Antarctobacter heliothermus: one gene and its partner. The protein of the gene in region 1 binds, or shares a complex with, the protein of each later gene. Links are inferred from orthologs where the notes say so. Each region holds a gene or a part of one and is shown on either strand. Other genes may lie near its edges.

Region 1 (15,525 bases):
GCGAAAACCGCATGATGCCAGAACCCAAGAATTACGCCTCATGGCGCGACAAGCTGTACGATGTGGTCTCTGCCGCCCGCGAAGATCGCTATTGCGAGACGTGGAACCTGCCTTCGGGCCTGACCTACAAAATCACCGGACGCCCGCATCCCGATGGGGCTGTTGCCTTCCTGATCGAGGACATCAGCGCCGAGATTTCCCTGACCCGCCGCTTCCGGTCAGAGCTAGAACTGACCCAATCGGTGCTGGACTGCTTCGAAGATGCCGTTGCCGTGTTTTCGCGCCTCGGCGTGCTGACTTTTTCGAACGCCGCCTACCGGGCGCAATGGGATTGTGACCCGGACAGCGCCTTTGCCGAAATCACCATTGTCGATGCCACAAAAGATTGGCAGCAGGCCTGCGATGCAAGCCCGATCTGGCCCGATCTCCGTGAGTTTGTCCTGACCCTGCGCGACCGCCAAAGTATTGGGGCGGATCTGGTCCTGAAAACCGGCGAACCGATGCGTTGTGCGTTGTGCAGCCGGTGGCCGCCGGTGCGACACTTGTCCGGTTCTCCGCCGTTGCAGCTGTTTCCGGACGTCATCAACTGGAGCAAAAAGAACATCGCGCTGTAGGCTGAACCAGCTTGCAGCGCCGTGCGGCGCTTGTATCCTCCGCGCCATGACGTCCCGCCACATCACACTGACCCTTTCCTCGCCAGAGGCGACCTGCCATTTTGCCCGGCGCATCGGCGCACTGCTGCAATCTGGTGACGTGTTGCTGCTGTCCGGTCAGATCGGGGCCGGCAAGACCCATTTTGCCCGCTGCTTGATCCAGTCGCTGCTTGTGGTCCCCGAGGATGTGCCATCCCCGACCTTTACGCTGGTCCAGACCTATGACACGACCGCCGGTGAACTTTGGCACGCGGATCTGTACCGCCTGACCGGCCCGGACGAGAGCGTGGAACTGGGGCTGACAGAGGCGTTCGAGAGCGCCATTTGCCTCGTCGAATGGCCCGACCGCCTGCAAGATCTTGCGCCCCGCGACGCCCTGAATCTGACCTTTGCCGCCGCGCCAGAGGATGACAGCCGCCTTGCCACGCTGGACTGGCAAACCCCGCGATGGGATGCATTGCGTGCGGAGCAGATCGCATGAACGGATTTCTGACAGCCTGCGGTTGGGGCGATGCCCGCCAAGAACCGCTGGCCGGGGACGCCTCGGCCCGGCGGTACACGCGCCTGCATCTGAAAGGGAAAACTGCGATCCTGATGCAGGACCCCGAGGGCGATGTCCGCCTTTTTGCCCGTCTGGCACAGCATCTGACAGGACTAGACCTCAGCGCGCCCCGCATCCTTACCAAGGATAGCGCAAACGGTCTGCTTTTGATTGAGGATCTCGGCGACGGGCTGCTGGCGCGCCTGGCGCAAACACCGCAGGACGAACATGATCTCTACCTGCTGGCCACTGACGCGCTCATCGCGCTGCACAACGTCCCGCCGCCGCCGCATCTGCCGCTGGCCACGCCGGACCGGATGGCCCAAATGGTGGACCTTGCGTTCTTGCACTACACTCATGCGCCCAATGCGCTGCCGCAGGCGGTCGCGGCCTTTGTCCCGCTGTTGCAGGCTCATGCCCAACCCTGCGACGTCATGGTGCTGCGGGACTATCACGCCGAGAACATCCTGTATCTGCCCGACCGACAGGGGGCCGCCCGCGCCGGACTGCTGGATTTTCAGGACGCGATGCAGGGACACCGGGCCTATGACCTTGTCTCTCTGATCGAGGATGCCCGTCGCGATGTCTCTGCACACACGGCCAAGGCCTGTATCGCGCATTACCTGACCGCCACCGGCCTGCCCACAGACGCCTTTCACGCTTCGCTTGCCGTGCTGGGCGCCCAACGCAACCTGCGTATTCTGGGGGTCTTTGCCCGCCTTGCCTCCAGCCGGGGGAAACCGCATTACATCGACCTGATCCCGCGCGTCTGGGGCCACCTGCAAACCGATCTTGCCCACCCGGTTCTGGCACCTGTCAAACTGATCCTCGACTCCGCCCTGCCCGCGCCCGACGCTGCGCATCTTGAAAGATTGAAAGCCACATGCCCGACGCCGTGATGCTCTTTGCCGCCGGGTTCGGCACCCGCATGGGTGCGTTGACCGCCAACACGCCGAAACCGCTGATCAAGGTGGCGGGCAAGCCGTTACTGGATCACGCACTGGCCCTGACTGACGGCATTCCGACGCGTGTCGTCAACGCGCACTACCTCTCGGACCAGATCGAAGCGCATCTGGCGGGCCGCGACGTGCATGTGTCGACAGAACAGCCAGAGATTCTGGACACAGGCGGCGGTTTGCGCTTTGCCCTGTCAACGCTGGGAACACACCCTGTGTACACTCTGAACGCTGACGCTATCTGGAATGGCCCCAACCCGTTGCACCTGCTGCGCGATGCATGGGACCCGACTCGAATGGACGCGCTGTTGCTTTGTGTGCCGCTGGCCCGTGCGGTCGGACGCAAGACGGGTGGCGACTTTGCCCTGCAACCGGACGGGCAACTGACGCGCAAGGGTGATCTTGTCTATACCGGCGCGCAGATCATCAAGACGGACAGGCTGGCCGACATCGCCAAACCCGCCTTTTCGCTCAATACTGTCTGGAATGCACAGGCCGGGGCGGGCCGCCTGTACGGGCTGACCTATCCCGGTCATTGGTGCGACGTTGGCCATCCCGAAGGCATCGCACTGGCCGAGGAGATGTTGCGTGTTTGAAACCTCTGGCCCCCGTCTCTTTGCGCTGCCTTGCGGTGCGGATTTTGCGACCGAACTGGTCACGGGGCTGCGCGCCCGCATGCAGGACTCCCCACCAGAGGCGATGGCGCAGGCTGAGATCTACGTCAACTCGGACCGCATGGCGCGGCGGCTGCGCGCGGTCTTTGATGCCGGTCCCGCCTGCCTGCTGCCCCGCATCCGGCTTGTCACCGATCTGGCGGATCCGTTCACCCGCGCTGAACTGCCCACGCCCGTTCCATCCCTGCGCCGCCGGTTAGAGCTGACCGGGCTGGTGTCCGGACTGCTGGATCAAGCGCCCGACCTTGCCCCGCGCGCCGCGCTGTTTGATCTGGCCGACAGTCTTGCCACCCTGATGGAAGAGATGCAGGGCGAAAACGTGCCGCCGGAAGCCATCGAAAACCTTGATGTGTCGGACCAATCGGGCCATTGGCAACGCGCACTGACCTTTCTGAAGATCATTCAGCGGTATTTTGAGGCTGACAGCGCGCCCGATGCGCAAAGCTATTCCCGCCTTGCGCTGACCCTGCGCCTGAAACAATGGGAAGAGACCCCACCACAACACCCGATAATCGTCGCCGGCTCTACCGGATCGCGCGGCACCACTGCCGCGTTCATGACCGCGGTTGCACGCCTGCCGCAAGGCGCGGTGGTCCTGCCGGGGTTCGATGCCGATACGCCGACAGATGTCTGGGCGCGGCTGGACAATGCCCTAACGGGCGAGGACCACCCGCAGTTTCGTTTTGCCCGGCTGATGCAGGCGCTGGATCTGACGCCGGGCGATATTCGCAACTGGACCGACACGCCGCCGCCCAGCCCCGCGCGCAACCGCGTGGTGTCGCTGGCCCTGCGGCCCGCGCCGGTCACCCATCAATGGCTGTCCGAGGGGCCGTCCCTGCCCCTGCTGCCGGACGCGATGCAGGACGTCACCTTGCTGGAGGCGACCAGCCAACGGGATGAGGCGTTGGCCATCGCGCTGCGCCTACGGCAGGCGGTTGCGGACGGACAACGCGCCGCCGTTATTTCACCCGACAGGATGTTGACCCGTCGCGTGACCTCGGCTTTGGACCGTTGGAACATCCTGCCGGACGACAGCGGCGGCACGCCCGCGCAACTGACCCCGCCGGGGCGGTTGCTGCGCCATGTGGCGGAACTGTTCGTCAAACCGCTGACCGCCGAAATGCTGCTGACCCTGCTCAAGCATCCGTTGACCCACAGCGGTGCGGATCGCGGGCAACACCTGCTCAACACCCGCGATCTGGAACTGTTCATCCGCCGCAACGGCATGCCCTATCCGCAGCCCGAAACCCTTGCCGCCTGGGGAGAAACGCGCGCGCGCGGCGATTGGGCGTCATGGACCGGGCAACGATTTTGCGGCCACGATCACGCAGGCAAGCGCCCCCTGCCCGATTGGGTCACGTCGCTGCTGGCCCTGACAGAGGCGGTCTGCGCCGGTCCGGGGATCGATGGGTCCGGCGGGCTGTGGAAAGAGGCAGCAGGCCGCAAGCTGCACGGCGTCATGCAGACCCTCAGCCGCGAAGCAGAGTTTGGCGCAGACATGAGCGCCCGCGATTTTGCCGACCTGCTGGGCGCACTGCTGTCCCGCGAAGAGGTCCGCGACCGCGACGCTCCACACCCGAATATCCTGATCTGGGGCACGCTGGAGGCCCGCGTGATGGACGCCGATCTGGTGATCCTTGCCAGCCTCAATGAGGGCAGCTGGCCCGAACTGCCCGGTGCTGATCCGTGGCTAAATCGTCAGATGCGCGCCAAGGCTGGACTTTTGTTGCCCGAACGGCGCATTGGCCTGTCGGCGCATGACTTTCAGCAAGCCGCCGCCGCGCCAGAGGTCTGGCTGACGCGCTCGATGAAATCCGATGAGGCCGAAACAGTGCCCTCGCGCTGGCTGAACCGGCTGATGAACCTGATGCGGGGCCTACCGGATCGCGACGGACCCGCCGCCATCGAGCAGATGCGCGCACGCGGCGCGCATTGGCTGGATTTGGCCCGCGCCTCGGAAACGCCGATCAGCGCGCCACCCGTGTTGCGCCCCTCTCCCGCCCCGCCCACCGAGGCGCGGCCCAAACAGCTGTCGGTCACCGAAATCAAACGCCTCGTCCGTGACCCTTTTGCGATCTATGCAAAGCGGGTTCTGCGGCTGAAACCACTGGATCCGCTGATGCAGGCCCCCGACGCACTGATGCGCGGCATCCTCACCCACAAAGTGCTGGAGGACTTCGTCAAAGCCACACAGATAGAGCCGTTGGACCTGACCCCCGGCAGGCTGCTGGCCTTGGCAGAACAGATCATCGGCGATCCCGATGAGGTCCCCTTTCCCACAACCCGCTCGCTATGGCAGGCCCGCATGGCCCGCATCGCGCCGTGGTTCGTGGAAACCGAGGTAGACCGCCAAGCACACGCCACCCCCAGCCAGTACGAGATCAGGGGAAAGGCCACGATCCCCGCATTGGGATTCACACTGACCGCCACCGCCGACCGGATCGACATAGACGGGCGCGGCGGCGCGCATATCTATGACTACAAGACAGGTGCGGCGCCGTCGGCCAAGGAACAGCGCAGTTTCGACAAACAATTGTTGCTGGAGGCGGCCATGCTGGATGACGGCGGCTTCGCCCCGCTGGAGCCGCCGCATGTGGAGCGCGCGGTGTTCATCTCGCTGCAACCCAGCAACCCCAAGGAAGTGCTTGCCCCGCTGGAGGATGCGCCGCCCGAACAAGTCTGGGCAGAGTTTGTCACGCTGATCACCGCCTATCATGACCCAAACACCGGGTTTACCGCCCGACGCGCCCTGCAAAAAGACAACGATGCAGGCGATTATGACCACCTTGCGCGGTTCGGCGAGTGGGACGTGACCGACACGCCGGTCAAGGAGCTCCTGACATGATGCGCGATGAGGCAACCCAGCGGCAGGTCGATGCTGCAGCGCCATGGCATTCTACATGGTTGGCGGCCAACGCCGGATCGGGCAAGACCCGCGTGCTGACCGACCGGGTGGCGCGGCTGTTGCTGGACGGGGTCGATCCCTCACATATCCTGTGCCTGACCTACACCAAGGCCGCCGCGACAGAGATGCAAAACCGCCTGTTCAAGCGGCTGGGTGCGTGGGCGATGCTGGATGAGGGCGGGCTGCGTGAGGATCTGGAGCGGCTGGGAGTTGAGACGGACCTGTCCGGCGACTACCTGCGTGAGGCGCGCACACTGTTCGCGCGCGCCATCGAAACGCCAGGCGGGTTGCGCATCCAGACGATCCATTCGTTCTGCGCCTCCTTGTTGCGGCGTTTCCCGCTGGAGGCCCGCGTCACCCCGCAATTTCAGGAAATGGAGGACCGCGCCGCAGAGCTGATGCGCGCCGAGGTGCTGGACCGTCTGGCCGAAGGACCGCAGGCCCATTTGTTGCAGGACATCGCGCCCCATATCTCTGGCGATGACGTGGAGAAGCTGACCGCCCAACTGTGCCGCCGCCGCGATGCCTTTGACCCGCCGATGAGCGCGGCGCAGATCAGGCTGGCCTATGGGCTGGGAGAGGATGACAGCGAAGAGACTCTGCTGGGCTCTGTCTTTCTCGGGTCCGAACTGGCGCTGTTTGAGGCGCTGACGCCCTACCTGCGCGACGGCGGCAAGACCGATGGCACGCTGGCCGACCAACTGGCGATGATCGAGGCCCCGGATGCCGCCGGGCTGGACGTGTTGCAAACCGCGCTGCTGACGCAGACCGGCACAATTCGCAAGACGCTGGGCACCAAGAAACCGCGCGCCAACGCCCCCGACCTGTTTGAGGCGCTTGACCAGTTGGCGTCCCGCGTCGAAGAGGCCCGCACCACGCAGATGTCGCTGGCCGCCGCTGCGCGGGACGCGGCGCTTCATGCCTTTGCCGGGGAATTCTTGCGCGATTATGAAGCCGAAAAGATGCGGCGCGGCTGGCTGGATTTCGACGACCTGATCACCCGCGCCCGTGACCTGCTCAGCGATCCCAGTGTGGCGGAATGGGTTCTTTACCGGCTGGATGGCGGCATCGACCATATTCTGGTGGATGAGGCGCAGGACACCTCGCCGGTGCAATGGCAGGTCATCGAGCGGCTGGCACAAGAGTTTACTGCCGGTGAAGGCGCGCGCGCCGATGTGCGGCGCACCATCTTTGTGGTCGGAGACAAGAAACAGTCGATCTATTCTTTTCAGGGGGCGGATCCCTCTGAATTTGACCGGATGCGCGATGATTTTGCCGATAGACTGCACCGGACCGACGCGCCGCTGGTCTCGATGGGGCTGGAATACAGTTTTCGCTCTGCCGAGCCGATCCTTCGGGTGGTCGACAACACATTTGACGGCGCGCAGGCGTCGGGCTTTGTCCCGGACCAATTGCACCGCGCTTTCAAGGATGCCATGCCGGGGCGGGTCGATCTGTGGCCGCTGGTCGACAAGGTCGGAGATGAAGAGGACGGCGCGTGGCACGAACCCGTCGACCGGCCCAGCGCCACGCATCACACAGTCATTCTGGCCCAGCGTATCGCCCGGTTCATCCGCCAAACCATCGACGCCAAGACGCCCTTGGCGGAGGAAATCGGCCATTCCGGCACTTACCGCGCGCGGCCCGTTCATGCGGGCGATGTGCTGATCCTCGTGCAAAAGCGGGGCCGTCTATTCAAGGAAATCATCCGCGCCTGCAAACAGGAACGCCTGCCGATTGCCGGGGCGGACGTGCTCAAGGTTATGGCGGAACTGGCGGTGCGCGACATCATCGCTCTGCTCAGCTTCCTGTCCACGCCAGAAGACGACCTGTCGCTGGCCACCGTCCTGCGCTCACCCCTGTTCGGGCTCAGCGAACAGGCATTGTTCGACCTCGCCGCGCGGCGGGAACGCAAATACCTGTGGGAGGAATTGCGCGGACGGTGCGAGGCCTTCCCCGAGGTGCTGCGCGTTTTGGACGACCTGCGCGGGCAAACCGACTTTCTGCGCCCCTACGACCTGATCGACCGCATCCTGACCCGCCACAACGGCCGCCGCATGCTGATCGGGCGGCTGGGACCAGAGGCAGAGGACGGCATCAACGCACTGCTGCAACAGGCGCTGGCCTATGAGCAAAGCGCCGTGCCCTCGCTGACCGGGTTTCTCGAATGGGCGCAGTCGGACAATCTGCGGATCAAACGCGCGCCCGACAGCGCCGGTGAGACGCTGCGCGTCATGACGGTGCACGGCTCAAAGGGGCTGGAGGCACCCATCGTGATCCTGCCGGACTGCGCCGAACCAGATAACCGGCTGCGCGACGACCTGTTCACCGATGAGCACGGCCCTTTGTGGAAAGGCAGCGCCGACGCCCAACCGCCACGCCAGCAGGCGGTGATTGACGCGGCCAAGGAAAAAGCCGCGCAGGAAAAGGACCGGCTGCTGTATGTGGCCATGACGCGGGCCGAGAAATGGCTGATTGTCGGGGCCGCGGGCGATCTGGGGAAATCCGGCGACGCCTGGTACGATAAAGTGTCGCGCGGGATGGAGCGTTCCGGCCCGGAACGTCAGATTTTTGACTTTGGGGATCTGGGCGCGGGAGAAGGTTGGCGGCTCGGCCTTGCGGATTGGTCCCACCTGCCGTTTGAGGACGTGACCCGCCCCGCGCCACCGGACATAGAGATGCCCGCGCATCTGCTGGTCCCGGCGCCAACCCCGGCGGACCTGATCAAGGCGCGCTCTCCCTCTGATCTTGGCGGTGCCAAGGCGCTGCCGGGGGCGGCGGGCGACACAGAAGAGATCGCCAAGGCGCGCGGCACCGCGCTGCATCTGTTGCTGGAAAATCTGGCACCTCTTCCAGCCGACTTGCGCGCGGACGCCGCCGAGGCCTTGGGACAGCAGATCGACGACGATCCGGACCTTGCCATTGTCGCCAGCCAAAAAGCACAGATCCTCGATGAGGCACTGTCCGTTTTATCCGCCCCGCATCTGGCACATGTCTTTGCCCCGGACGCGCTGCCCGAGGTACCTGTCACCGCTGATCTGCCCGGCCTTGGACGCATTCACGGCGTCATTGACCGGTTGATCGTTACACCGCAGACCGTGACTGCCGTAGACTTCAAATCCAACCGCACCGTGCCAGATGATCCCGCCCGCGTGCCCGACGGATTGCTGCGTCAGATGGGGGCCTATGCCGCCGCACTGGCGCAGATCTATCCTGATCGCCAAATCGAAACCGCTTTGATATGGACCGCAACAACGCACTACATGCCGCTGTCACACGAAGCTGTGACACAAGCTCTCGCGCAGACAAGCACACCTTGACGGCGCCGACCACGCTCCATACCTTCTGCAACCTGTCAGGCTGCCCCAACCCCTAGGAGAATCCCCATGGCCACCGTCGCCGTCACCGATGCCACCTTCGACGCCGAAGTAAAGAATTCCGACATTCCCGTTGTCGTCGACTTCTGGGCCGAATGGTGCGGCCCCTGCAAACAGATCGGCCCCGCACTTGAAGAGCTTTCCAAGGAAATGGAAGGCAAAGTCAAGATCGCCAAGGTCGATGTGGACAGCAACCCCGACACCGCTGCCGCCATGGGCGTGCGCGGTATCCCTGCGCTGTTCGTCTTCAAGGACGGTCAGGCCGTGTCCAACCTTGCCGGCGCCCGCCCCAAGGCCGCGCTGCAAAGCTGGATCGAAGAATCGATTTGAACCGCTTAACCGGTTGATGTTTCAGGGGCGCCTTCGGGCGCCCTTGTCGTTTTGGCCCCTGTGGCCCATATCCGGGGCAACCGAAAGGAACAGGCATATGAGCGACAACAGCTTTCCCGGATGGCACGGCACCACAATCATCGGCGTCCGCAAGGGCGGTCAGGTGGTGATTGCGGGCGATGGTCAGGTCAGCCTTGGCCAAACTGTGATCAAAGGTACGGCGCGCAAGGTGCGCCGCCTGTCGCCGGGTGGTCATGACGTGCTCTGCGGCTTTGCCGGTTCGACCGCCGATGCCTTTACCCTGCTTGAACGGCTTGAAAAAAAGCTGGAGGCCGCGCCGGGGCAGTTGCAACGCGCCAGCGTCGAACTGGCCAAGGACTGGCGCACCGACAAGTACCTGCAAAAACTTGAGGCGATGCTAATCGTCACGGACGGGCAGGAACTGTATGTCATCACCGGCGCGGGCGACGTGCTGGAACCCGAACATGACGTGGCGGCCATCGGCTCGGGCGGGAACTTTGCGCTCGCCGCCGCGCGGGCGCTGATGGACAGCGACAAGTCAGCCGAAGAGGTGGCGCGCACCGCCATGGCCATCGCTGCTGACATCTGCGTCTATACCAACGGCAACCTGACCGTCGAAACGCTGGGCTGAGACGGGTTTTCGTCGAAAATTCGCCCCCACCAACGCACAGGACTCTCATGACTGACCTGACCCCCCGTGAAATCGTCTCGGAACTCGACCGGTTCATCATTGGCCAGAAAGAGGCCAAGCGCGCCGTTGCCGTGGCTTTGCGCAACCGCTGGCGGCGCAAGCAATTGTCGGACGACCTGCGCGATGAGGTGTATCCCAAGAACATCCTGATGATCGGACCCACCGGCGTCGGCAAGACCGAGATCAGCCGCCGTCTGGCGAAACTGGCGCGCGCGCCCTTTATCAAGGTCGAGGCGACCAAGTTCACAGAGGTTGGATATGTCGGGCGCGATGTGGAGCAAATCATCCGCGATCTGGTGGATGCCGCCATCGCGCAGACGCGCGAGCAGATGCGCGAAGACGTCAAGGCCCGCGCCCATCAGGCCGCCGAGGACCGCGTGATCGAGGCCATCGCCGGAAAGGACGCCCGCGAAGGTACCCGCGACATGTTCCGCCGCAAACTGAAAAGCGGCGAGCTGGACGACACCGAAATTGAGCTGGACGTCGCCGAGACAGCCTCTCCCTTCCCGACCATGGAGATCCCCGGCCAGCCGGGAAGCAACATGGGGATGATGAACCTTGGCGATATTTTCGGCAAAGCCTTTGGCGGGCGCACCACGCGCAAGCGTCTGTCGGTCGCGGAAAGCTATGAAATCCTGATTCAGGAAGAGGCCGACAAGCTGCTGGACGACGAGCAGATCAAGGCAGCGGCGCTGGAATCGGTCGAGCAGAACGGCATCGTCTTTCTGGATGAGATCGACAAGGTAGCGGCCCGGCAAGAAGCGCGCGGTGGGGACGTCAGCCGCGAGGGTGTGCAGCGCGACCTGCTGCCGCTGATCGAGGGCACGACCGTTTCGACCAAACATGGGCCGGTCAAGACGGATCATATCCTGTTCATCGCCTCGGGGGCGTTTCACATCGCCAAGCCGTCTGACCTGCTGCCGGAATTGCAGGGGCGTCTACCGATCCGGGTGACGTTGCGGGCGCTGACCGAAGAGGATTTCGTGCGCATCCTGACCGAGACGGACAACGCCCTGACCCGTCAGTATACGGCGTTGATGGCGACCGAAGAGGTCACTGTGACCTTCACCGATGAGGGCATCGCGGCGCTGGCAAAGATCGCCGCCGAGGTAAACAGCAGCATCGAAAATATCGGCGCGCGGCGGCTGTATACGGTGATGGAACGGGTGTTCGAGGAGCTGAGCTTTACCGCGCCGGATCAGGCTGGGGTCGAGGTGACGGTGGATGCCGATTTTGTCGAGGCGCATCTGGGTGAATTGACCCGCTCCACCGACCTCAGCCGCTACGTCCTGTAGGGGGCTGTCCACGCGTGGACAAGGGTGGCCACACGCAAAATCAAAGGGTTACAGAGACGGTTTTACCTTTCTGTAACCTTTGCCCACAAGTTGCCCCTACCTTTTGCGGCTTTCAAACACGCGTGTTAGTCCGGTTCCGAGGTCAGAACCATGCAAACGCCGTCTGGCTCTGGGAGAGCATATAGTTGAAGAAAATTACATTGCCGGAACGACCGCATTGGCGCGAACATGCCAAGGAGGTTGGTTTTACCTTCGCGGATATGCATGGCGAACCGTACTGGGACGAAAGCTCGGCCTATGCCTTTACGCTTGACCAGATCGAAACCGATCTGGAAGACCCGGCCACCGAACTTCATGCGATGTGTCGGGAGGCCGTCGCCACAATCCTCACCACAGAGCACCTGCTGGATCAGCTAGGGATTCCGGAGGCCCATCGCGATCTTGTCGCAGACAGCTGGAAACGCGGTGATCCCGAGATCTATGGCAGGTTCGATTTCGCCTATGACGGCAAAGGCCCCGCCAAGCTGCTGGAATATAACGCCGACACGCCGACCTCTCTATACGAGAGCGCCGCCTTTCAGTGGCAGTGGCTGGAAGATCAACTGGCGGCGGGTGTGTTGCCTGAAGGTGCGGACCAGTTCAACGGCATACACGAGGCGCTGGTCGCGCGGTTTGGCGAGGTCTTTGAGACCGGAAGCGACCTGCATTTCACCGCCGTTTCCGGGAATCCCGAAGATTACGGGACAGTCGAAGCCATGGGCTGGGCCGCGCGGGAAGCGGGTCTTGGGGCGCACTACTGCGACCTCGAAAAGATCGGACTGAGCGACGACGGCCAGTTTCTTGACGACGAAAGTCGCCGGATTGCCGTTCTGTTCAAGCTGTACCCTTGGGAAGATCTGTTTCTTGACGATTATGCCAACCATATCCAAGGCTCTGGTTGCCTGTTTCTGGAACCCGCCTGGAAGGCGCTGTTGTCGAACAAGGGGCTGTTGCCCGTGCTCTGGTCTATGTTCGAGGGTCACCCCAACCTGTTGCCCGCGTTCTTTGAACAGGACGTCGCTGATGCCATGGCCGGGAAAGGCGCAGCGTCGGACGCTGTCGCGGCGGCCTTTGGTCGGGCCGAAAGGGAACTTGAGGCGGGCCATGTCCGCAAGCCGATCCTGTCGCGCGAAGGGGCCTCTGTTTCGATCCTGAAATCCGGTGAGATCATAGAGCAAGCCAAGGACACCGACTATTCCCATCACCCGCGTATCGTTCAGGCCTATGCGCCCTTGCCGCAGTTTGATGGATTCCGGCCTGTTGTCGGTGCCTGGATCGTGGGACAGACGTGTACCGGCATTGGCATCCGCGAAGATCGTTCCCGCATCACGCAGGATTTGTCACGGTTCAAACCTCACTATATTGAACCGTAAGTCACACGACCAATCGACCGCCATCCCGGCAGAAAGAAGAATTGTCATGTCGAAACGTTCGAAATGGGTTGCAATCGCAATCGTCGGTGCTGCGGCATTTTCTTTGTCCGGGTGCAAAGAGGAAGAGGTCGACGCCGCCGCTTTTCCCGACCTGCAATCCTGCAAGGACCAGGCGCTGCAGGGCGGAATGTTCTCGGCGCAGGACTGCGAGATCCACTTTGCCGAGGCCCAGGCCCTGCACGTCGAGGCCGCGCCGCGGTATGACAGCGTCGAAGTCTGCGAAGAACTGCACGGAGAAGGCGCCTGCGGCACCGAAGCCACGGCAAGAGAGGGCGGGTCCGGCAGCATATTCATGCCGCTCTTGGCCGGATATCTTGTCGGAAATATGCTGAGTGGGCGGGCGGGAACGTCTGCGGCGCAACCGCTGTACAAGACCAAGGACGGGCGTTTTACCAATGCAGCGCGCAGCAGCACGTTTTCCAACAACCGTGGCGCTACCAAGCTGAGCACTTCCCAGTTCGCGCGCCCTGCAACCACCTTAGGAAAACAACCCATGTCACGCGCAACCGCGATTTCACGCAGCGGGTTTGGCAAGTCCGGTAGCGATCGATCCAAATTCGGGGGGTAAGGCGGGGTTCACTCCGACGTCCCGAAACAACAAAACGCCCCGCAGATCCTGCGGGGCGTTTGTCGTTGACGAGGCCCCGGATCAAGTCCGGGGCCGGTTGGCTTATGCCATCCACCACCGTTCGGCCATGCGGGCGTTGTCCATCTGCCAGAGGTTGCCGACCGTGTCCGGGTTGGCGACCTTGTTGCTGACCGCCTGAACGTAGTTGGCGAACATCGGCAGCACCACACCACCGTCGTCTTTCAGGATCTGCTGCATTTCGCCGTACATCTCGCGGCGCTTGTCCGAGTCCAGTTCGGCGCGGGCCGTGATCAGCAAGTCCTGGAAACGCTCGCTGTCCTCGCGGCCCCACTGGGTATCGTTCCACGGCACACCTTCTTCGTAGGCGCTGGAGAACATCCAGTCCTCTGTGGCGCGACCCGACCAGTAGCAGGCGCAGAACGGCTTTTTCAGCCAGACGTTCGACCAGTAGCCATCCGCCGGTTCCTGCACCAAGTTGATGTTGATGCCCGCCGATTTGGCCGACGCCTGATACAGTTGCGCCGCGTCAACCGCGCCCTCAAAGGCCGCGTTCGATGCCGACAGGTCGATGTCCAGCGACGTCATTCCGGCCTCTTTGAGGTAGAATTTCGCCTTGTCCGGGTCGTAGGAGGTCTGCTCCATATCGGCGGCAAAATACTGGTTTGCGGGACCGATCGGGGTGTCGTTGCCGACACGACCGTGGCCGAGCAGGATCTTGTTCACCATCTCTTCGCGGTTGATGGCAAATTTCAGCGCGCGGCGCACGTTGACGTCGCTGAACGGCGCGACGTTGGTCAACATCGGGAAGGTGTACTGCTGGTTGCCCGTCACCTCTTGGATGCGGACCATCGGGTTTGCCTTGAGCAGCGCCTCTGTCTTGAAGTCGATGCGGTTGATGGCATCGACCTGTCCGGTCAGCAGCGCGTTCATCCGGGCGGTGTTGTCGTTGACCGCGATGTATTCGACCGAGTCGAAATAGCCCGCTTCGTCACCCTTGTAGTGATTGTCGACACGGGTCGCGACCATGCGCACGCCGGGCTCAAAGCTTTCGACCTGATACAGACCAGTGCCGATGCCTTTGGCGATGGCTTCTTCGATCTGGCCTGCGGGGTACATCAGCAGGTGATAGTCCGACAACAGATAGGGGAAGTCGGCGTTGCCGCCCGCCAGAGTGAATTGCACCTGATGGTCGGTGATCTTTTTCATCTCTGTGATGGCTTCGATGATCGGCTTGGCCGCCGATTTCGCGCCTTCGGCAACGTGCAACTGCAACGAGGCAATCACGTCATCGGCCCCAAAGGCCTTGCCGTTGTGGAAGGTCACGCCCTGACGCAGGTTGAACGTCCATGTCTTGGCGTCTGCGGTGGCTTCCCAATCGGTTGCCAGTTCACCCACCAACGATCCGTCAGCCCTGATCTCTGTCAGGCTGTCAAAGACCGTACCCTGAGCGCTGGCGATCATGTAGAGGTCAGAGTGTGTCCGGCCATCCCAGCTGTCGCTGGTGTTTGCGCCCGACAGGGCGGCCCGCAAGCGGCCACCACGTTTCGCTTGTGCGCGCAGCGGCAGGCCGGATGCGGCCAACACACCTGCGGCGGCCCCGGTGGTCAAAAGTCCACGTCTGCTGATTCTGGTCATATTAGGCTCCCTTGGTCATCGCCTGCCGGGGTTCATGCCCTGGCAGATCGTCATTCTATGGCAACAGTCTTACGACATTTTGCCGACGGCGGCATCGCCGATGTTATCAACTCCGCGTTCCTTGAGCAGATTGGTCAGCCAATCCGGGTCCATTTCCGGGACCGAAGACAGCAGGAGATCGGTATAGGCATGGTGCGGAGGCCGGAACATCTCTGTCTTGATGCCCTGTTCCACCACTGCGCCGTCTTTCATCACCACCACCTCATCAGCAATAGCGCGCACGGTGGCCAGATCGTGGGTGATGAACATGTAGCTGAGGTTCAACTCATCCTGAAGGCGCGCCAGCAGCCGCAGAATGCCCTCGGCCACCAGTTGATCCAGCGCGC
Region 2 (15,444 bases), 540 kb from region 1 along the record:
GGTCGGGATGTTTTCGAACTCATAGGTGATGACGTCGACTGAATTGGCAAAGCGTTCCAGCGCCTTGGTGTCGTCGTAGTCGGCCTGAATGTGGTGGTTGGCGACATGGGAGGCGGGGCAGTCTGCGCCCGGCTCATAGATACAGGTCTTGAAGCCGAGGCGGCTGGCGGCGACCGAGAGCATGCGGCCAAGTTGGCCACCGCCAAGGATGCCGATGGTGCTGCCGGGGAGGAGGGGGGCGGTCATGGGCGTACCTGCGTTTTGGGCGTTGGGTCTGTGGGTCAGTCGCGGGTTGGTTCCTCGGCGATGGAGGCCGAGAGGTCGGTGCGCCATTGGTCGAGGCGGGTGGCCAGCGCGGAATCCTGCAGGGCGAGGATTCCGGCGGCCATGAGGCCCGCGTTTTTCGCGCCCGCCGCGCCGATGGCCATGGTGGCGACGGGAAAGCCGCGTGGCATCTGGAGGATGGAATAGAGGCTGTCGACACCGTTGAGAGCGCGGGTCTGGACAGGGACGCCGACCACCGGCACGCGGGTCTTGGAGGCCATCATGCCGGGCAGGTGCGCCGCGCCGCCTGCGCCTGCGATGATGACGTGCAGGCCGCGATCGACGGCCGTCTTGCCGTAGTCCCAGAGCCGATCCGGGGTGCGGTGGGCCGAAACGATGCGCGTCTCATATGGAACGCCGAGTTCGTCGAGAACGTCGGCGGCCTCGACCATTGTGGGCCAGTCCGACTGACTGCCCATGATGATGCCGACCTTGGGGCTGTCCATCTGTGCCTCCGCGTTGGGAAGGTTGCGTTATACGGGATGCGGAGGGGGGTGCAATGGGGTCGATCCGGGGGGAGCGATTCGGGCTTTCAGGCGATGATGTCCGGCAACAGCCGGTCTTCGATGATGGCAATCTTGTCCTTGAGCTTGAGCTTTTTCTTTTTCAGCCGTTGCAGGGTCAGTTGGTCGGCGGTGCCGGTTTGTTGCAGTGCACGGATGGCGTCGTCGAGATCGCGGTGTTCGCGGCGGAACACCTCAAGCTCGACCCGCAGGACGTCGTCGTTTTTCATCGAGATGTCGGTGGGCGCGTTCATGTGGCAATTCCCCTGTCAGTCGTCCGGCCCACACGATAGCTGTTCGAATGCTTTGCGCAAAGCCCCTTGCGCGTTTTGAGCCGGGTGCCCATATTTCGGAGGTGCGGTTGCCTATCGTGGGGCCGCGCGTGACGGTCGCTTGTGCAAAGGACGTGTCGATGAGCAAACTGACCTTGGGATCGTATCCCCATATGCTTGGCTTTGAACAGCTGGAGCGCCTGCTGGAACGCACGGCGAAGACCAGCGAGGGCTATCCGCCTTTCAATATCGAGCAGACCTCGGATCATTCGTACCGCATCACGCTGGCCGTGGCCGGGTTTTGTGAGGACGATCTGTCGATCACCGTGGAGGACCGGCAACTGGTCATTCGCGGCCGTCAGGTCGATGACGGGTCCGAACGCATCTTCCTGCATCGCGGAATCGCCGCGCGCCAGTTCCAGCGCTCTTTCGTGCTGGCCGAGGGTGTCGAGGTGGGCGAGGCGGTCATGGAAAATGGGTTACTGCACGTCGATCTGACCATGACGCGGCCAGAGACTGTGGTGCAAACGATCAGCATAAGAAAAGGGTGAGTTCGATGCATGCCAAGTATGATTTTGACAAGCTGGTCGCAGGCAAGACCGTTTATGTGCGCCCGGTGAAAACCGCCGACCTGCCGGACGACCTGCGCGAACAGGTGGCCGGGCAGGACACGCTGTATGCGGTGCACCGTGCCGATGGCGAGCGTCTGGCGCTGGTCAAGGACCGCTCTTTGGCCTTTGTGCTGGCGCGCCAGAACGATCTGGCACCGGTGACGGTTCACTGAGGGTGTGAGCCTGTATTAAGGTGAGAGGGAGCGCTGCCCCCGTCTTCCTTCGGTCGACTCCCCCGGGATATTTTTGGACAAAAGAAGCTGCGGCGTTGGCGGCAGGGATGTGGAATCATCGCGGGCCGCTGATGTAACTTGCGGGCGGTGGAAGTGATCCTTGTTGCCGGTGGCAAGTGTGTGCCGGGCCGGTGTCTTGGCAAGAATCCCGATGCCTCAAGGGTTTGGGGTAAGGCGGAGTGGCGCGGTCTTGACAGACTGTGCGCCGCCGGGCGTCACTGGGTGGATTGCAGTCAGCAGATTGGAGTCCCGGATGCCAAGATGGGGAGCGGCCGCATTGGCGGTAGTGTGCCTTTTGCTGCCCGCCTTGCGGGCCGAGGCGGGCGACGTGCATGTGGCCTGTGTGCAGGGGCAATTGGCGGCGCTGGGGCAGGATCCGGGGCCGGTGGACGGGGTGAGCGGGCCGCGCACTCGCGCAGCCTTGGGCACCTATGTGGACAGTCTGGACGAGGCCCGGCGTGGGGTGTTTGACGCCCTGCCGAGGTTTGATGCCCGCAGTTCTGTCGGATGGTGCCGCGAGATCGGGTTGAGCGCTCCGGAGGCGGCGCCGCTGATGCCCTCGGCCACGCCGCCGCAGATCTTTGTCGGGCCGGATGTGCATCCCGAGATCGCCGACCATGTCATGACCGCCTTTCTGGAGGCGGAGGCGTTTCTGTATCGCCGGTATGGCGTGCAGGTCGCCAGTCAGGTCAAGATCATCGTCGCCACCAATGCCGAAAGCTGGCAGCGGTTGGTGCAAGAGGCGGGCACGATGGAGTTGCAGGCTTGGGCCGATGTGCGGGCGCGGGCGCGGCGTGATTGCGAGACAGAATTCGGGCTGGGGGCCAGCGCCTCTCGCGATGGGTTGTCGTTCTGCGGCACCACGCTGGCGTTGCGGACCCCGGCGCTGGGCGAGTTGTACCGGATGGTCCTGTCGGTGACGATGACGCATGAGGTGGTGCACAACGTCCAGCGCGAGTTGAGTTTTGACAAGGTGCCGCGCTGGGTCAACGACCCCGACAGCGTGCGGCCGCGCATGGGGCCTGCGTGGATGGTCGAAGGGTCGGCGCAGGTGATCGAACAGGCCTTTATGGAGGAGAAATTCGGGCGGTTTGTGCCCGGACTGCACGCCATGCGCACGCTGGCGGCGGGGTCGGATCTGACCCTGCACCAGATCCGGCTGGCGGGCGAGGTGCGCGAGGCGGCGGCCTATGACGTGTCGGCGTATGGAGTGGCGATGCTGGTAGAGCGGTATGGCGAAGAGACGTTGTTCCGGTTTTGGCGTGTCGTGGGGCAAACCGACAATTGGTTCACCGCCTTTGAGCAGGTCTACGGCATGACGGTCGAGGAGTTCGAGGCGCTGTATACCACGCTGCGCGATGACCAGATGGCGCAGAGGGAGTTTCTGGCAGACCGGGATATGAATGGCGATCAGATCCTTGCCCACCGCCCGCTGACGGAGGCGGAACTGGGCCGGTGATGGGCCGTTCAGGGTAGGATTCCCCTGACTTGCCGCGCGGATCGTCTGTTCCTAGGTTTGGTGCCATGTAGCATCAGGGGGCCGAACCCATGACGATCACACGATTGATATCAGCGCTTGCCCTGTGTCTGGGGGCAACTGCGGGGGTCGCGCAGGCCTCTGATACACATGTGACCTGTGTGCAGCAGCAATTGGCGCGGCTGGGGCTGGACCCCGGCGCGGCGGATGGAGTCACGCGGGTGCAGACGCGTCGCGCAGTGGCGGAGTTTGTGCAGCGGCTGGAGGGTGACGCGGTTCATGCGGTGTTTGACGCGCTGCCGGAGTTTTCAGAGCGTGCGGCGGTAGGCTGGTGCCGTGAGATCGGCTCTTATGCGCCACAGGCGGCAGAGGTCATGCCCTCGGCAGAGCCGCCGCTGATCCTGACCAAGGACAGTATCTCGCCCGAGATCCGTGGCTATATCGAACGCTCTTACGAGGAAGCGCGGCAGACCTTTGCGCAGGATTTCGGCATCGCCACTGCCAGCAAGCCGGTGCTGATCGTGGCCTTTGGCCGGGACGATCTGGAAGACCTGTTGCGCGTGTCGGTGCCGGGGATCGACGATCTGTCGCCTGCGGCGGCGGAAGAGACGGCAGACGATATGTGCGTCGGGGTCGAGCGGGTGATGGGCAGCGCCTATCGCAACCGGATCGCGCTGTGCATGCCGTCTGGGGATCTGGACAGAATTACCTCCTACGAGATCTGGCAGGGGCGCTATCAATATGTGATGCTGCATGAATACATGCACCATGTTCAGCGCGAGATGAGCTATGACAAGGTGCCCGATGACGGGTTCGGACGCCGCCCCATGGGGCCGTCGTGGATGGTCGAAGGCAGCGCCTATCTGGCGCAGATAAAATCGCGCGAGGGGCCCACGCGAGAGGTGTCGGTGCCGATGCTGGTGTCGCTGCGGGCGCGCGATGCCGAGGATCCGGTCCGGCTTGATTTCATTCGCAAGAAGCAATCTGTGCGCAGTGACGCGGAATACTCTGCCTCGAACCTTGCTGTGGCGCTGTTGGCGCTGCGATTTGGTGAGGACCACATGGTCGCCTTCTGGCGTGCGACGGGCGAAGAAGATGATTGGCACGCCGCGTTTGAGGCGGTTTATGACATGCGGCTGGAAGACTTCGAAGAGCTGTTCGAGGACATGCGCCACGATCTGACAAAACTGGTGAAATTCGCCCGTGCCGAGGCCCCGTATGGGCCGGACGTGCTGCGCGTCGGATCGCGCGGGCCGAATCGGTTGGGCCATGGCGCGCGGGTACGGGGATAGACGCGGGCGGCGGGGTTACCCCGTGCCAAAACGCAGCAACCGGACCTCGCCCGTTGCGATCTGCAGCGCGTAGAGGCGATATTGGGCGCTGGCCCGGTCCGGGCCGTCATCGCCAACGCGCGCCTCGATCAGCAGCCATCCGTCGCTGAACACGCGCGGTATCAGCGGCGGCCCGTGTTCGTTGCCATAGTCGAACAGGTCGGTCAGCCCGGGAAACCCCGTGATTGGAATAAATGCCGAAGCGCGGTGCCCGTCCAATCCGAAGACCCGGATGTCGCCGGGTCGGGAAAACGCACCGGTCAGGACCAGTTGGCGGGTGTCCGCGTCATACAGCAGCCCTGCGGCGTCGTATTCGTCCAGACTGGTCACCACTGTCCAGACCCCGGTCCGTACATCGACGGAATACAGATACCCCTCGGCCCCGATCGTAATGCAATAGATCACCTGAGAGGTGGGGTCATAGACGCCTGCGACCGGCAAGAGTATCTCGGGGACATCGGGAGTCACCGGAAACCGCCGAGGGCCGGATGGGCCGGTCAGGGTGATCCCGCCTGCGTCGAACGCCACGTCAAATTCCGTGTCATCGTCGTCAGTGTCGATCCAGGTGCGGATGTCTGGCGAGAGGTCGTCATAGCCCCGCAGGAATTGCGGCAGGTAATTCCGCGCAAGAGCGGCGGTTGTCGTGTCGATGTGATCGACCGTGAGCGGGTGCTGATTTGCCTTGTGCGCCGCCTGAAAGCTGCTGATGTGGTCGGTGCCGAACCTGTCCGCCACAGCGTCGACCAGCCCGCGGAACTTGCGCCCCGAGGGGCGATAGACCAGTGGCAGTCCTGTGACCTGCACCCCGACCATCGGAATCCCGGTCAGGGACACCTTGCTGTCTTGCGCGGATGGGCCGCTACGGATGATGTCGCTGATGATGGTCCCGGCTGTTGTTTCGATCTGCCAGTGAAGGACGCCACCATCCAGCAATACGAGGCTGATGTCGTGACCCGGACGATCCACCCGCACGCGGGCCTCTGGCAGGGCATAGTAATTGTCGGTCTGATGGCCCCGGCCAACGGCAACAACATGCACCTCGCGCTCGGCCAGAACCGGGGCGGCAAGTCCGAAAAGCAAAAGGACGAGGCCGAGCTTGTACACTGTGACCCCCCGGCATCTGGTGCCGCGATTGACCGCCAGACCGGTTGCGGGCTGACGAAAACGGGTATGAGGCAAAGTGTACTGCCGCCGGCGGATTGAGTCGAGGCTGGTGGTTTCGGGGGAGTGCGGATCAATTGCCCGTCCGACCGGGGCACGCGACGGGGATGTTGGGCGCGGCCTATCGGGCGTAGGATGTGGTCCGATCCCTTTTGCCGTCGCCGCAGTGTCAAGTTTTCGACGCTGCAAACAAAAAGGGCCGGGCGACATGCCCGGCCCTTCGTTTGTCTAACTGGTCCGCTTATTGCGCGGCGATCAGGCCCATCGACTCCAGCTTCAGGATCACCTGATGCGCGCAGTTGTCGACGTCGACATTTTCTGTCTCGACGATCAACTCGGCGTTTGTGGGCTCTTCATACGGGTCGGAGATGCCGGTGAATTCCTTGATCTTGCCTTCGCGCGCCAGCTTGTACAGGCCTTTGCGGTCGCGGCGTTCACATTCCTCCAGCGAGGTTGCAACGTGCACCTCGGTGAAGGCGCCGTACTGTTCGATCATCTCGCGCACGGCGCGACGGGTCGCGGTGTAGGGCGCGATGGGCGCGCAGATCGCGATGCCGCCGTTTTTGGTGATCTCGGACGCGACATAACCGATCCGCTTGATGTTCAGGTCGCGGTGCTCTTTCGAGAAACCCAGTTCCGACGACAGGTGTTTGCGCACCACGTCCCCGTCCAGCAGTGTCACCGGGCGTCCACCCATTTCCATCAGCTTGACCATCAGGGCGTTGGCGATTGTCGACTTGCCCGAGCCGGACAGGCCGGTGAAGAAAACGGTAAAGCCCTGGTTCGAGCGCGGCGGTTTGGTCTTGCGCAGTTCGGTGACCACCTCGGGGAAGGAAAACCACTCGGGGATTTCCAGACCTTCGGCCAGACGGCGGCGCAGTTCGGTGCCCGAGATGTTCAGGATCGTGACGTTGTCCTTGTCGGCGATCTCGTCTGCGGGCTCGTACTGGGCGCGTTCCTGCACATAGACCATGTGTTTGAAGTCGACCATTTCGATGCCCATTTCTTCCTGATGCGTGCGGAAGAGGTCCTGTGCGTCGTAGGGGCCATAGAAGTCTTCGCCGGCAGAGTTCTTGCCGGGGCCAGCGTGGTCGCGTCCAACGATCAGGTGGGTACAGCCGTGGTTCTTGCGGATCAGGCCATGCCAGACCGCCTCACGCGGGCCAGCCATACGCATTGCCAGCGGCAGCAACGACATTGTAGTGGTCGACTGCGGATATTTGTCCAGAACCGCCTCATAGCAGCGCACGCGGGTAAAGTGATCGACGTCGCCCGGTTTGGTCATGCCCACAACGGGGTGGATCAGCAGGTTGGCCTGTGCCTCTTTCGCGGCGCGGAAGGTCAGTTCCTGATGCGCGCGGTGCAGCGGGTTGCGGGTCTGGAAGGCGACAACCTTGCGCCAGCCCAGCTTGCGGAAATAGGCGCGCAGTTCGTTGGGCGTGTCGCGGCGGGCGCGGAAGTCATAGTGCACGGGCTGCTGGATGCCGGTCACGGGACCGCCCAGATAGACCGCACCGGCCTCATTGTGCAGGTAGTTCACCGCCGGGTGGGCCAGATCGTCAGCGCCAAAGACCTTTTCGGCCTCGCGCGCCTTGTTCGGCACCCATTTGTCGGTGACGGTCATGGTGCCAAGGATCACGCCCTCTTGGTCGCGCAGGGCGATGTCCTGACCGATCTCGACGGTGTCGGCAAAGGTCTGGCTGACGTCGAGGTTGATTGGCATCGGCCAGAGGGTGCCGTCGGCCAGACGCATGTCTTCCACGACGCTGTTGTAGTCTTCTTCGGACAGGAAGCCCTTGAGCGGGTTAAAGCCGCCGTTCATCAGCAGTTCCAGATCGCAGATCTGGCGCGGGGTCAGGTCGTGGCTGGTCAGGTCAGCGGCTTCGACCTTGAGCTTTTGCGCACTGTCATAGGAGACATACAGCTCCTGAATGGGGGCGAGGTTGTTTTGCATGAGTTTGCTCCTGTACTTCAAGGGGATGAGACCGCTTGCGCTGCCGGTCAATTCGGCATGAAGCGCGTCGTATTCTGCGAATTTGCGGGCGAGAAACTGGTCGGCGAGCCGGATCTTTTCGTCAGCGCCAAAGGGGGTCAGCGCATAGGCAAAGCGTTGACGCCGGTCGGGGCCGGGCCGTTCGGTGACCTTGACCAGACCTGCGTCCGTGGCGGCGCGCAGGTAGGTGTTGAGCCGTCCCAGAGAGATGCCGATGGCCTCTGCCGTCACCCGCTGCGAGGCCTCTGGCGCGCGATCAAGCTGACGCAGGAGGCGAAAGAGCTGGTCTTCTTCCGGCAGGTTTGGGGGCAGGGTTGTGGCGGGCATGTCAGGCGACTCAAAGTGTGTTCAGCGCTGAACACATCGCACGCTTTGCACCTGCAGAAAAGTCTAGATTCGGCATTGCGGGGGATTTCCGCCTGCGTGGCGCTTTGGCAACGGGCCGGATTGGCTGCCTTAGGTTAATGTCCCGAACCCTTCGGGGAGGAAGCGAACCATGGCCTCGGGGCCTTTCGGATCGAGTTGAAAGAGGTGTGGTCGTTTGCTCAGGTAGCCGCGCCATGTTTTTTCGGGGCGCGTTCTGATCTGTGCGCCATGGCTGGTGCGCATTTTGACGCTGAGGTCGGTAATCCGTATGCCCCGGCCCTGCTGGCTGTGCGCGGCAATCATGCTGCGGATTTGTTGGTCAAATCCGGTGACCTCCAATTTGCAGGTCGGGGCGTCCGGACGGGTTGGGGAGTCCAGAAAAGTAAAACCTGCGCAGGCCGCGAGAAAACTGGGAGATGCCTTGGATTCGCCAATACCCTGCACTTGGTGGCCCAGTTCGCGCAGACGCAGCGCAAGTTGGGTGAAATCCGCATCCGAACTGGCAAGGACAAAGGTTCCGATTCCTGACGTCAGGGCCAATTCCATCGCGTCGATTGTCAGCAGAATATCGGCGGCGTTCTTTCCGCTGCCGGTGTGAAGAAGCCGATACCCTACTGCGTTCTGCCAATTCGAAAAGCCCCGAGTGTTCGCATATACGCGTGCGACCGTCACGCGGCCATGTTTCGCGGCAAAGGCCAGCACCTGCTCCGCATGGCTGGCTGCGATGTTGTCGCCATCGACCAGCACAGCAACGGCGGGGCGGTCAGGCTTTGCGGGATGATTGATTAACATACGGTTCGAAACGGCTACGCTTTAAGAATATGCCTAGCAGACTTCGTTTCGACCCAGATTTCAATATGCGGTTTCAAAAACGAACAAGGCCCCGACGCATCGTCCGGGGCCTTGGCCTTGCAATTCGCAGATAGTGGGGTGTTACGCGCTTTCGGGTTCGTTCGCCGCTTCGGGGGCCGGCTCTGCCGCCGCGCCATGTTCCGCCAGCCAGCGTTCCGCCTCTAGCGCGGCCATACAGCCCATGCCCGCGCTGGTCACCGCCTGACGGTACTTGTGGTCGGTCAGATCGCCGGCCGCAAAGACGCCGGGGATCGAGGTGGCGGTGCTGTCGGGTTTTGTCACGACGTAGCCGCCCATATGGGTTTCCAGCACGTCCTTGACCAATTCATTGGCGGGCGCGTGGCCGATGGCGACAAAGACACCAGCGCAGGGAATCTGTGTGGTCTCGCCGGTCTTGACGTGTTTGACGCGCACACCGGTCACGCCTTTGGGCATGTCGTCGCCGACAACCTCATCAAGTTGGTGGAACCACAGCGGTTCGATCTTGGGGTTTTTCATCAGCCGGTCGATCAGGATTTTCTCGGCGCGCAGTTCATCGCGGCGGTGGATCAGCGTGACCTTGGAGGCGAAGTTGGTCAGGAACAGCGCCTCTTCCACAGCTGTATTGCCGCCGCCGATCACCACGATTTCCTTGCCGCGATAGAAAAAGCCGTCACAGGTCGCGCAGGCCGAGACGCCAAAGCCCTTGAACGCCTCCTCGGACGGCAGGCCCAGCCACTTGGCGCGCGCGCCGGTGGCGAGGATGATCGCATCCGCCGTGTAGGTGGTGCCGCTGTCGCTGCTGGCGACGAAGGGGCGTTTGTCAAAATCGACCCTCGAGATGATGTCGCCGATGATCTCTGTGCCCATGGCGCGGGCGTGGGCCTCCATCCGGACCATCAGATCGGGGCCTTGCACCTCTGTGTCGCCGGGCCAGTTTTCGACCTCCGTGGTGGTGGTCAGCTGGCCGCCCGGTTCCAGCCCCTGCACCAGGATCGGGTCCAACATCGCGCGGCTGGCGTAGACACCGGCGGTATAGCCAGCGGGGCCGGAGCCGATGATAAGGACCTTGGTGTGACGAGTCTGGGACATGAAAGCTCTCCTAAGCGGCGGTGCCGCCGTCATATAGGCGTGTCGGCGGGATGAAGAAAGAGGGAGGGGCGTGGCGCCGCCGAATTGACCAAGTGGACAAAATATTGTTGCGCTTTGTTGAAATATTATTGCGCAAGGCCTGTGGGCTGCTATAACAATCGCGAAAATGACGGGGGAGACGATGGCAGGTCACCGGCTTGATCCGATCGATCGCAAGATTCTGGCAGAACTGCAAGCGGATGGTCGGATGACCAATGTCGAATTGGCCCGACGTGTGGGCATTTCGGCCCCGCCCTGCCTGCGCCGAGTGCGCGTGCTAGAGGACCAGGGCTATATTCGCGGCTATCACGCCGACGTCGATAGTCGCTCGCTCGGGTTCGAGGTGCAGGTGTTTGTTATGGTCGGGCTGCAAAGCCAGGCCGAGGTGGACCTGTCTGCCTTTGAGGAACGGTGCCGGGCCTGGCCGCTGGTGCGCGAGTGTCACATGCTGAATGGCGAAGTGGATTTCATCCTGAAGTGCGTCGCCCCGGATCTGTCGACTTTCCAGAGCTTTCTGACCGGCGATCTGCTGACCGCACCGAATGTGGCCAGCGTCAAGACATCGCTGGTGATCCGCAATGCCAAGGATGATCCCGGCGTGCCCTTTGAGGTGCTGGAGGAACGGCTGAGCCGTTCTGCGTGACCTGCGTGACCTGCGCGGGCGAGGGGCCAGCCCCTCGCGCTCTCCGAAATACTTCGACCATGAAGAAACACCGGCGGCGGGCTGACAGGCCCAGTGACCCGTCAGATGCCGCGCCGTTCATACATTTACAAGACGGTCGACCACCTCGCGCGCGGTGCGGGTCATGTCGACCTGTCCGAAATCGTCGAGATCGGTGATGTTGGGGAACATGCTGAGGAACAGGGCGCGCATGTTCTGACCCAGTGCCTGACCGGCGGTGTTGCCGGGGTGATAGGTTTCCAGCTCCACCCCGCCGATGCGGATGGTGGTGTGGCGCTGCACCATCAGATGGAACAATTGCACCGTCCCCATCGGCGTCACCTGCAAGTAGCGGTCGCCGTCGACATAGTCGCGCACTGGCGCCAGCACGCAATCCTTGCCCAGTAGATCCTCCAGCCGCGGGTGGCGCACCACCATGCGGGCCGCTGGACCCAGCAGCAGGTCCATCGGCGGATGTCCCATGCCAAAGGCGTCGCTGGTGATCCGTGTCATATGGGTCAGTGTCGTGGCAGATTGGTCATGCCCCGGCACATAGGTGGTTGAGCCGATCCATGTGACCGGCACGGCCCCGCGCGCGGTTTCGATGTAATCGCCCGGCACCACATCCTCGATTGCGACCGCACCGCGCACTGTTTCGATCAGCGTGCCACGCGCCAACGCGGTTGCGCATTCCTCGAACAGGGGGGAAGCGGGGGCGACGTGCTGGGTGAACGAGACCGTGAGGTCCGGGAGCAGGGCGGCGACCTCGTATTTGCGCATGAGAGAGCCTGCGCGACGAGGTCGCCCGTCCGGAGAGATCTCCCGGTCCGAATGGACGGGAGACGAGAGAGCAGTGTCGGCCATCGGGGCAATTCCCGAAAGACCACGGTGGAGACGTGTCATGTGAACACCCCGGCAAAGGGTCACATCCGTGTTGGCCCCCACCAACAACGACAGACGGACGATTAAAAAAACGCATCTGACTGGTGACGATCTGGCCGCAACTGGCGGGTGTTGTCAAAATTAGCGTAGGGAGGGTGTGGTTTCGCGCGACAATGCGGCGACGTGCGCGGGATTGTCGGGAGAAAGCGGACGATTCCGCCACATTCAACCGGAAAGCGCGGCGAATCTCTGGCATTGGAATGTGGGTTTTGTGTCGTCGGGCAAGGCGCGTGTACGGCGCCTCGCCTGGGCGTTCAGGGCGACGGAGTGGAGGCTCAGGCGCGTTTGGCGATTTTCGGCTGGGCGTGTGCGGCTGCCATGCGGCGGGCGATCATCTGGGCGCGCGGTGCGCCGCGTTCAAACGGCAGGCGGGGCGCGCCCGATTTGGCGGTGGCGGTGATGGATGCAATAAAGCGGCGTTGCGGTTTCATGGGAGGCTCTTCTTTCCTTTGCCGACAGGGACTGTCCCTACAATTCGCAGCGAATTGCGGCAGTATTGGGACAATCGCGGGTCGATTGGCGGATTGTTTCCCAGACCTGACCGCGCATAGAGCCTGACCGCAGCTAGAGCCGGATGACAGAGATCAGTCGCCCATAGTCCGCCTCACGCGCATGGGTGGCGCGGCGGTAGGAGTAGAACAGGTCCGGGTCGGAATAGGTGCAATGGCGGGTCCATTCCGCCTCTACCCCAGCCTCACGCAGGCGGTGCAGTCCGTAGGCGGGCAGGTCGAACATCATGCGGTCGTCTGTTCCGCCGGCAAAAAAGCGCGTGTTTGCCGGGTCTTCGGCGACGAAGTCCTCAAAGAACTCCGGGCCGACCTCATAGGCGCGCTGGCTGATGGTGGGGCCGATCACGGCACGGATGCCGTCGCGGGTGGCGCCAAGGGCCACCATCGCCTCAATCGTGGATTCCAGCACCCCGTCGCGTGCGCCGCGCCAGCCTGCATGGGCCGCGCCGATCACGCCTGCGTCCGGATCGGCAAAGAGCACCGGCTGGCAGTCGGCGGTCAGCACCCCCAGTGCCACGCCCGGCGTTGCGCTGACCAGTGCATCCGCCTTTGGGCGCGGATCGGGTAGCGGGCCGTTGACCGTGACGGCATCCGCGGAATGCACCTGATGCACGGTGGCCAGATGGTCCGGCGCGACCTCGACCGCGTCGGCGACGCGGGCGCGGTTGATCGCGACGATTTCGGTCTGGTCGGTCGATCCCGTGCCGCAGTTCAGCCCGGCAAAGATACCCGAGGACGCGCCGCCCTTGCGGGTAAAGAACCCGTGGCGGAACGGCGCGAGGCTGTTCGAGGTGATAATCTCGAGCGTCATGACGTGGGGCGTAGCTCCAGTCCGGGGGGTGGCGGGGCACCCTGAGGCAGCAGGGCGAGTGTCTTGAACAGTGACCCCATTTCGTCCGGGTGCGTCAACCGGCGATGTGCGGCAATGTGGCTGTCGAGGGCCGGGCCACTGAGAGATTTGGCCAGCGCCTGCGCCCGTTGGGTGATGCCGAGCCGTTCCAGAAACACACCCTGCGGGGTCAGCAGCGTGTGCGCGGCGGGGGCGGCAGCGCGGGCGAGCGCCTCAAAATCCACATGGGTGGTCAGGTCCGATTCGCCCGGCTGCGCAAAGGGATCGATGGGCGCGTGGCCCTTGAGCGCCTGAAGTGTGTCGCCCAGCGATCGCCAGTCGCCATAGTCAATCAGCAGGGCGATGCCGCCCTGTGTCGCAATGCGCGCGCCAAGGACGGCGACAATGGCCTGACCGGGGGCGCAGGTTTCGACAAGGTCGCCGTCTTTGGTGTCGTCCTGCCGGTGGATCAGACCGGGTTGCGGTGCCGGGGCGGCAAGACCCAGCACGAGGTGATCGTCGTGCAAGCCGACCACGCGCTCGCGCCAGTCCTCACCGTCGCGTTGGAACTGGCGGACAGGCAGGGCGTCGAAGAATTCGTTGGCGACAAGGAACAGCGGGCCGTCCGGCAGGGTCTGGACCGCGTCGTGCCAAGTGGCCTGTGGCAGGCGTTTGGCCTGTTCGGCGCGCAGGCTGGGCGAGGTTTCGACCAGATGCAGGCGGGCGGCGGCGTGAAAGCCGGGGACGCGGGCGGTGGCGCGCAGGATGTCGGCCATCAGCGTGCCGCGCCCCGGTCCCAGTTCCGCCAGTATAAAAGGCGTGGGCGCGCCCTGATCCAGCCAGCATTGCGCCAGCGACAGGCCCAGCAGTTCACCGAACATCTGGCTGATCTCAGGCGCGGTGGTGAAATCGCCGCCCGCGCCCAGCGGGTCACGGGTGCTGTAATAGCCATACTGCGGGTGCATCAGGCAGGCCGCCATATAGTCGGCCAGCGTCATCGGCCCGGTCGTGGCGATCTGACGGGCAAGGATATCGGCGAGGGGCGTGGTCACGTTGCCGGGTCTGGTGTTGTTGCGGTGCGGGCGCGGCGCAGAGCGACCCAGATCGCCAGCGCGCCGCCCGCGATCATCGGCAGGGTCAGCAACTGGCCCATGGTCAGGCCGTAGCCGTTCACATGCAGGGCAAGGCCCAGCGGATTGCCCACGGTTTGGAACTGCGCGTCTGGCTGGCGGAAGAACTCGACAATAAAGCGCGCGATGCCGTAGCCCATAAAGAAGGTGCCCGCCACAGCGCCGGGGCGTTTCAGCCAGCCGCGATGCACCATCACCAGCAGCACGATCAGCAGCACCAGCCCCTCAAGCGTGGCCTCGTAAAGTTGTGAGGGGTGGCGGGCGCACAGTTCCCCCAAAGGTTGGCCGCAATCCTGTGCCAATCGGCCGGGAAAGATCACCGCCCAAGGCAGGTCCGACGGGCGGCCCCAAAGCTCGGCATTGATGAAATTCGCGATGCGGCCCAGCAGCAGGCCCGCAGGTGCGGCCAGCGCCAGCATGTCCGCCGTCGAGGCCAGCGGCACCTTGTTGCGTGCGCAGAACATCCAGACGGCAAAGACGACGCCCAGCAGTCCGCCGTGAAAGGCCATGCCGCCTTGCCAGATCATCGGGATTTCCAGCGGGTTCGATAGGTAATATCCCGGCATGTAGAAGAAAACAAAGCCCAGCCGCCCGCCAAGGATGATGCCAAGGATGACCCATGTCAGCAGATCCTCGATCTGGCGGGGCGTCATTGGGGGCGAGTCATTGGCCCAGAGGTGCGCGCGCTTGACCGTCCAGACGGCCAGCCGCCAGCCGATCAGGATGCCCGCGATATAGGCCAGCGCGTACCAGCGCAGCGCAAATTCGAAACCGAAGAGCGCGATGGAAAAGATCTCTGACGAGAGGTCGGGGAAGGGGATAGCTGCCTGCATGCGTCCTGTTGCCTCTTGTCTGGCGGCAAAGTCAACCTTGAGGGTTGCGCCTTGGGGGACCATATAGGAACGGAATGCAACGGCGGAGTGACCCATGCAAACGCGTAATAAGGTTTTCGAGGATCTGAGCCAGCTGATGACCAACGCCATGGGCGTGGCGCAGGGCGCAAAAGACGAAGCAGAGACAGCGATGAAATCGCTGGTGGACCGCTGGTTGGCGGATCGCGATTTTGTGACTCGCGAAGAGTTCGACGCGGTGCGCGCCATGGCGCAAAAAGCCCGTGAAGAAAACGAAGCGCTGAAGGCG

Evidence for each region.
Region 2: the proteins of trxA (region 1) and trxB are in contact, whole or in part, in a crystal structure (PDB 1F6M), measured with the Escherichia coli proteins. The link is inferred for Antarctobacter heliothermus from one-to-one orthologs.

Annotation. Positions count from the first base shown.
Region 1 is NZ_CP022540.1:1,021,315-1,036,839, forward strand. The notes cover bases 7,927-10,775. They hold trxA (thioredoxin), read left to right. Parts: upstream 7,927-9,115; coding sequence 9,116-9,436; downstream 9,437-10,775. Other genes in these bases: addA (double-strand break repair helicase AddA), read left to right, coding at 7,927-9,049; hslV (ATP-dependent protease subunit HslV), read left to right, coding at 9,534-10,088; hslU (ATP-dependent protease ATPase subunit HslU), read left to right, coding at 10,136-10,775. Outside these bases: ANTHELSMS3_RS04860 (PAS-domain containing protein), read left to right, coding at 1-614; tRNA (adenosine(37)-N6)-threonylcarbamoyltransferase complex ATPase subunit type 1 TsaE, read left to right, coding at 661-1,134; ANTHELSMS3_RS04870 (aminoglycoside phosphotransferase family protein), read left to right, coding at 1,131-2,093; ANTHELSMS3_RS04875 (nucleotidyltransferase family protein), read left to right, coding at 2,078-2,746; double-strand break repair protein AddB, read left to right, coding at 2,739-5,669; more of addA, read left to right, coding at 5,666-7,926; more of hslU, read left to right, coding at 10,776-11,443; ANTHELSMS3_RS04905 (glutathionylspermidine synthase family protein), read left to right, coding at 11,629-12,855; ANTHELSMS3_RS04910 (DUF1190 domain-containing protein), read left to right, coding at 12,902-13,483; ANTHELSMS3_RS04915 (ABC transporter substrate-binding protein), read right to left, coding at 13,586-15,139; ANTHELSMS3_RS04920 (ABC transporter ATP-binding protein), read right to left, coding at 15,209-15,525. UniProt on the Escherichia coli protein: Participates in various redox reactions through the reversible oxidation of its active center dithiol to a disulfide and catalyzes dithiol-disulfide exchange reactions.
Region 2 is NZ_CP022540.1:1,556,868-1,572,311, forward strand. Bases 8,200-10,967 are described here. They hold trxB (thioredoxin-disulfide reductase), read right to left. Parts: upstream 10,195-10,967; coding sequence 9,205-10,194; downstream 8,200-9,204. Other genes in these bases: ANTHELSMS3_RS07405 (bifunctional sulfate adenylyltransferase/adenylylsulfate kinase), read right to left, coding at 8,200-8,232; ANTHELSMS3_RS07410 (NYN domain-containing protein), read right to left, coding at 8,362-9,018; ANTHELSMS3_RS07420 (Lrp/AsnC family transcriptional regulator), read left to right, coding at 10,376-10,876. In the rest of the region: ANTHELSMS3_RS07365 (5-(carboxyamino)imidazole ribonucleotide synthase), read right to left, coding at 1-246; purE (5-(carboxyamino)imidazole ribonucleotide mutase), read right to left, coding at 282-770; ANTHELSMS3_RS07375 (YdcH family protein), read right to left, coding at 857-1,081; ANTHELSMS3_RS07380 (Hsp20 family protein), read left to right, coding at 1,240-1,650; ANTHELSMS3_RS07385 (DUF1150 family protein), read left to right, coding at 1,656-1,883; ANTHELSMS3_RS07390 (hypothetical protein), read left to right, coding at 2,197-3,402; ANTHELSMS3_RS07395 (peptidoglycan-binding domain-containing protein), read left to right, coding at 3,492-4,712; ANTHELSMS3_RS07400 (hypothetical protein), read right to left, coding at 4,728-5,855; more of ANTHELSMS3_RS07405, read right to left, coding at 6,154-8,199; ANTHELSMS3_RS07425 (Hint domain-containing protein), read right to left, coding at 10,994-11,797; ANTHELSMS3_RS25450 (hypothetical protein), read right to left, coding at 12,112-12,267; peptidoglycan editing factor PgeF, read right to left, coding at 12,401-13,156; ANTHELSMS3_RS07435 (class I SAM-dependent methyltransferase), read right to left, coding at 13,153-14,172; lgt (prolipoprotein diacylglyceryl transferase), read right to left, coding at 14,223-15,137; ANTHELSMS3_RS07445 (accessory factor UbiK family protein), read left to right, coding at 15,232-15,444.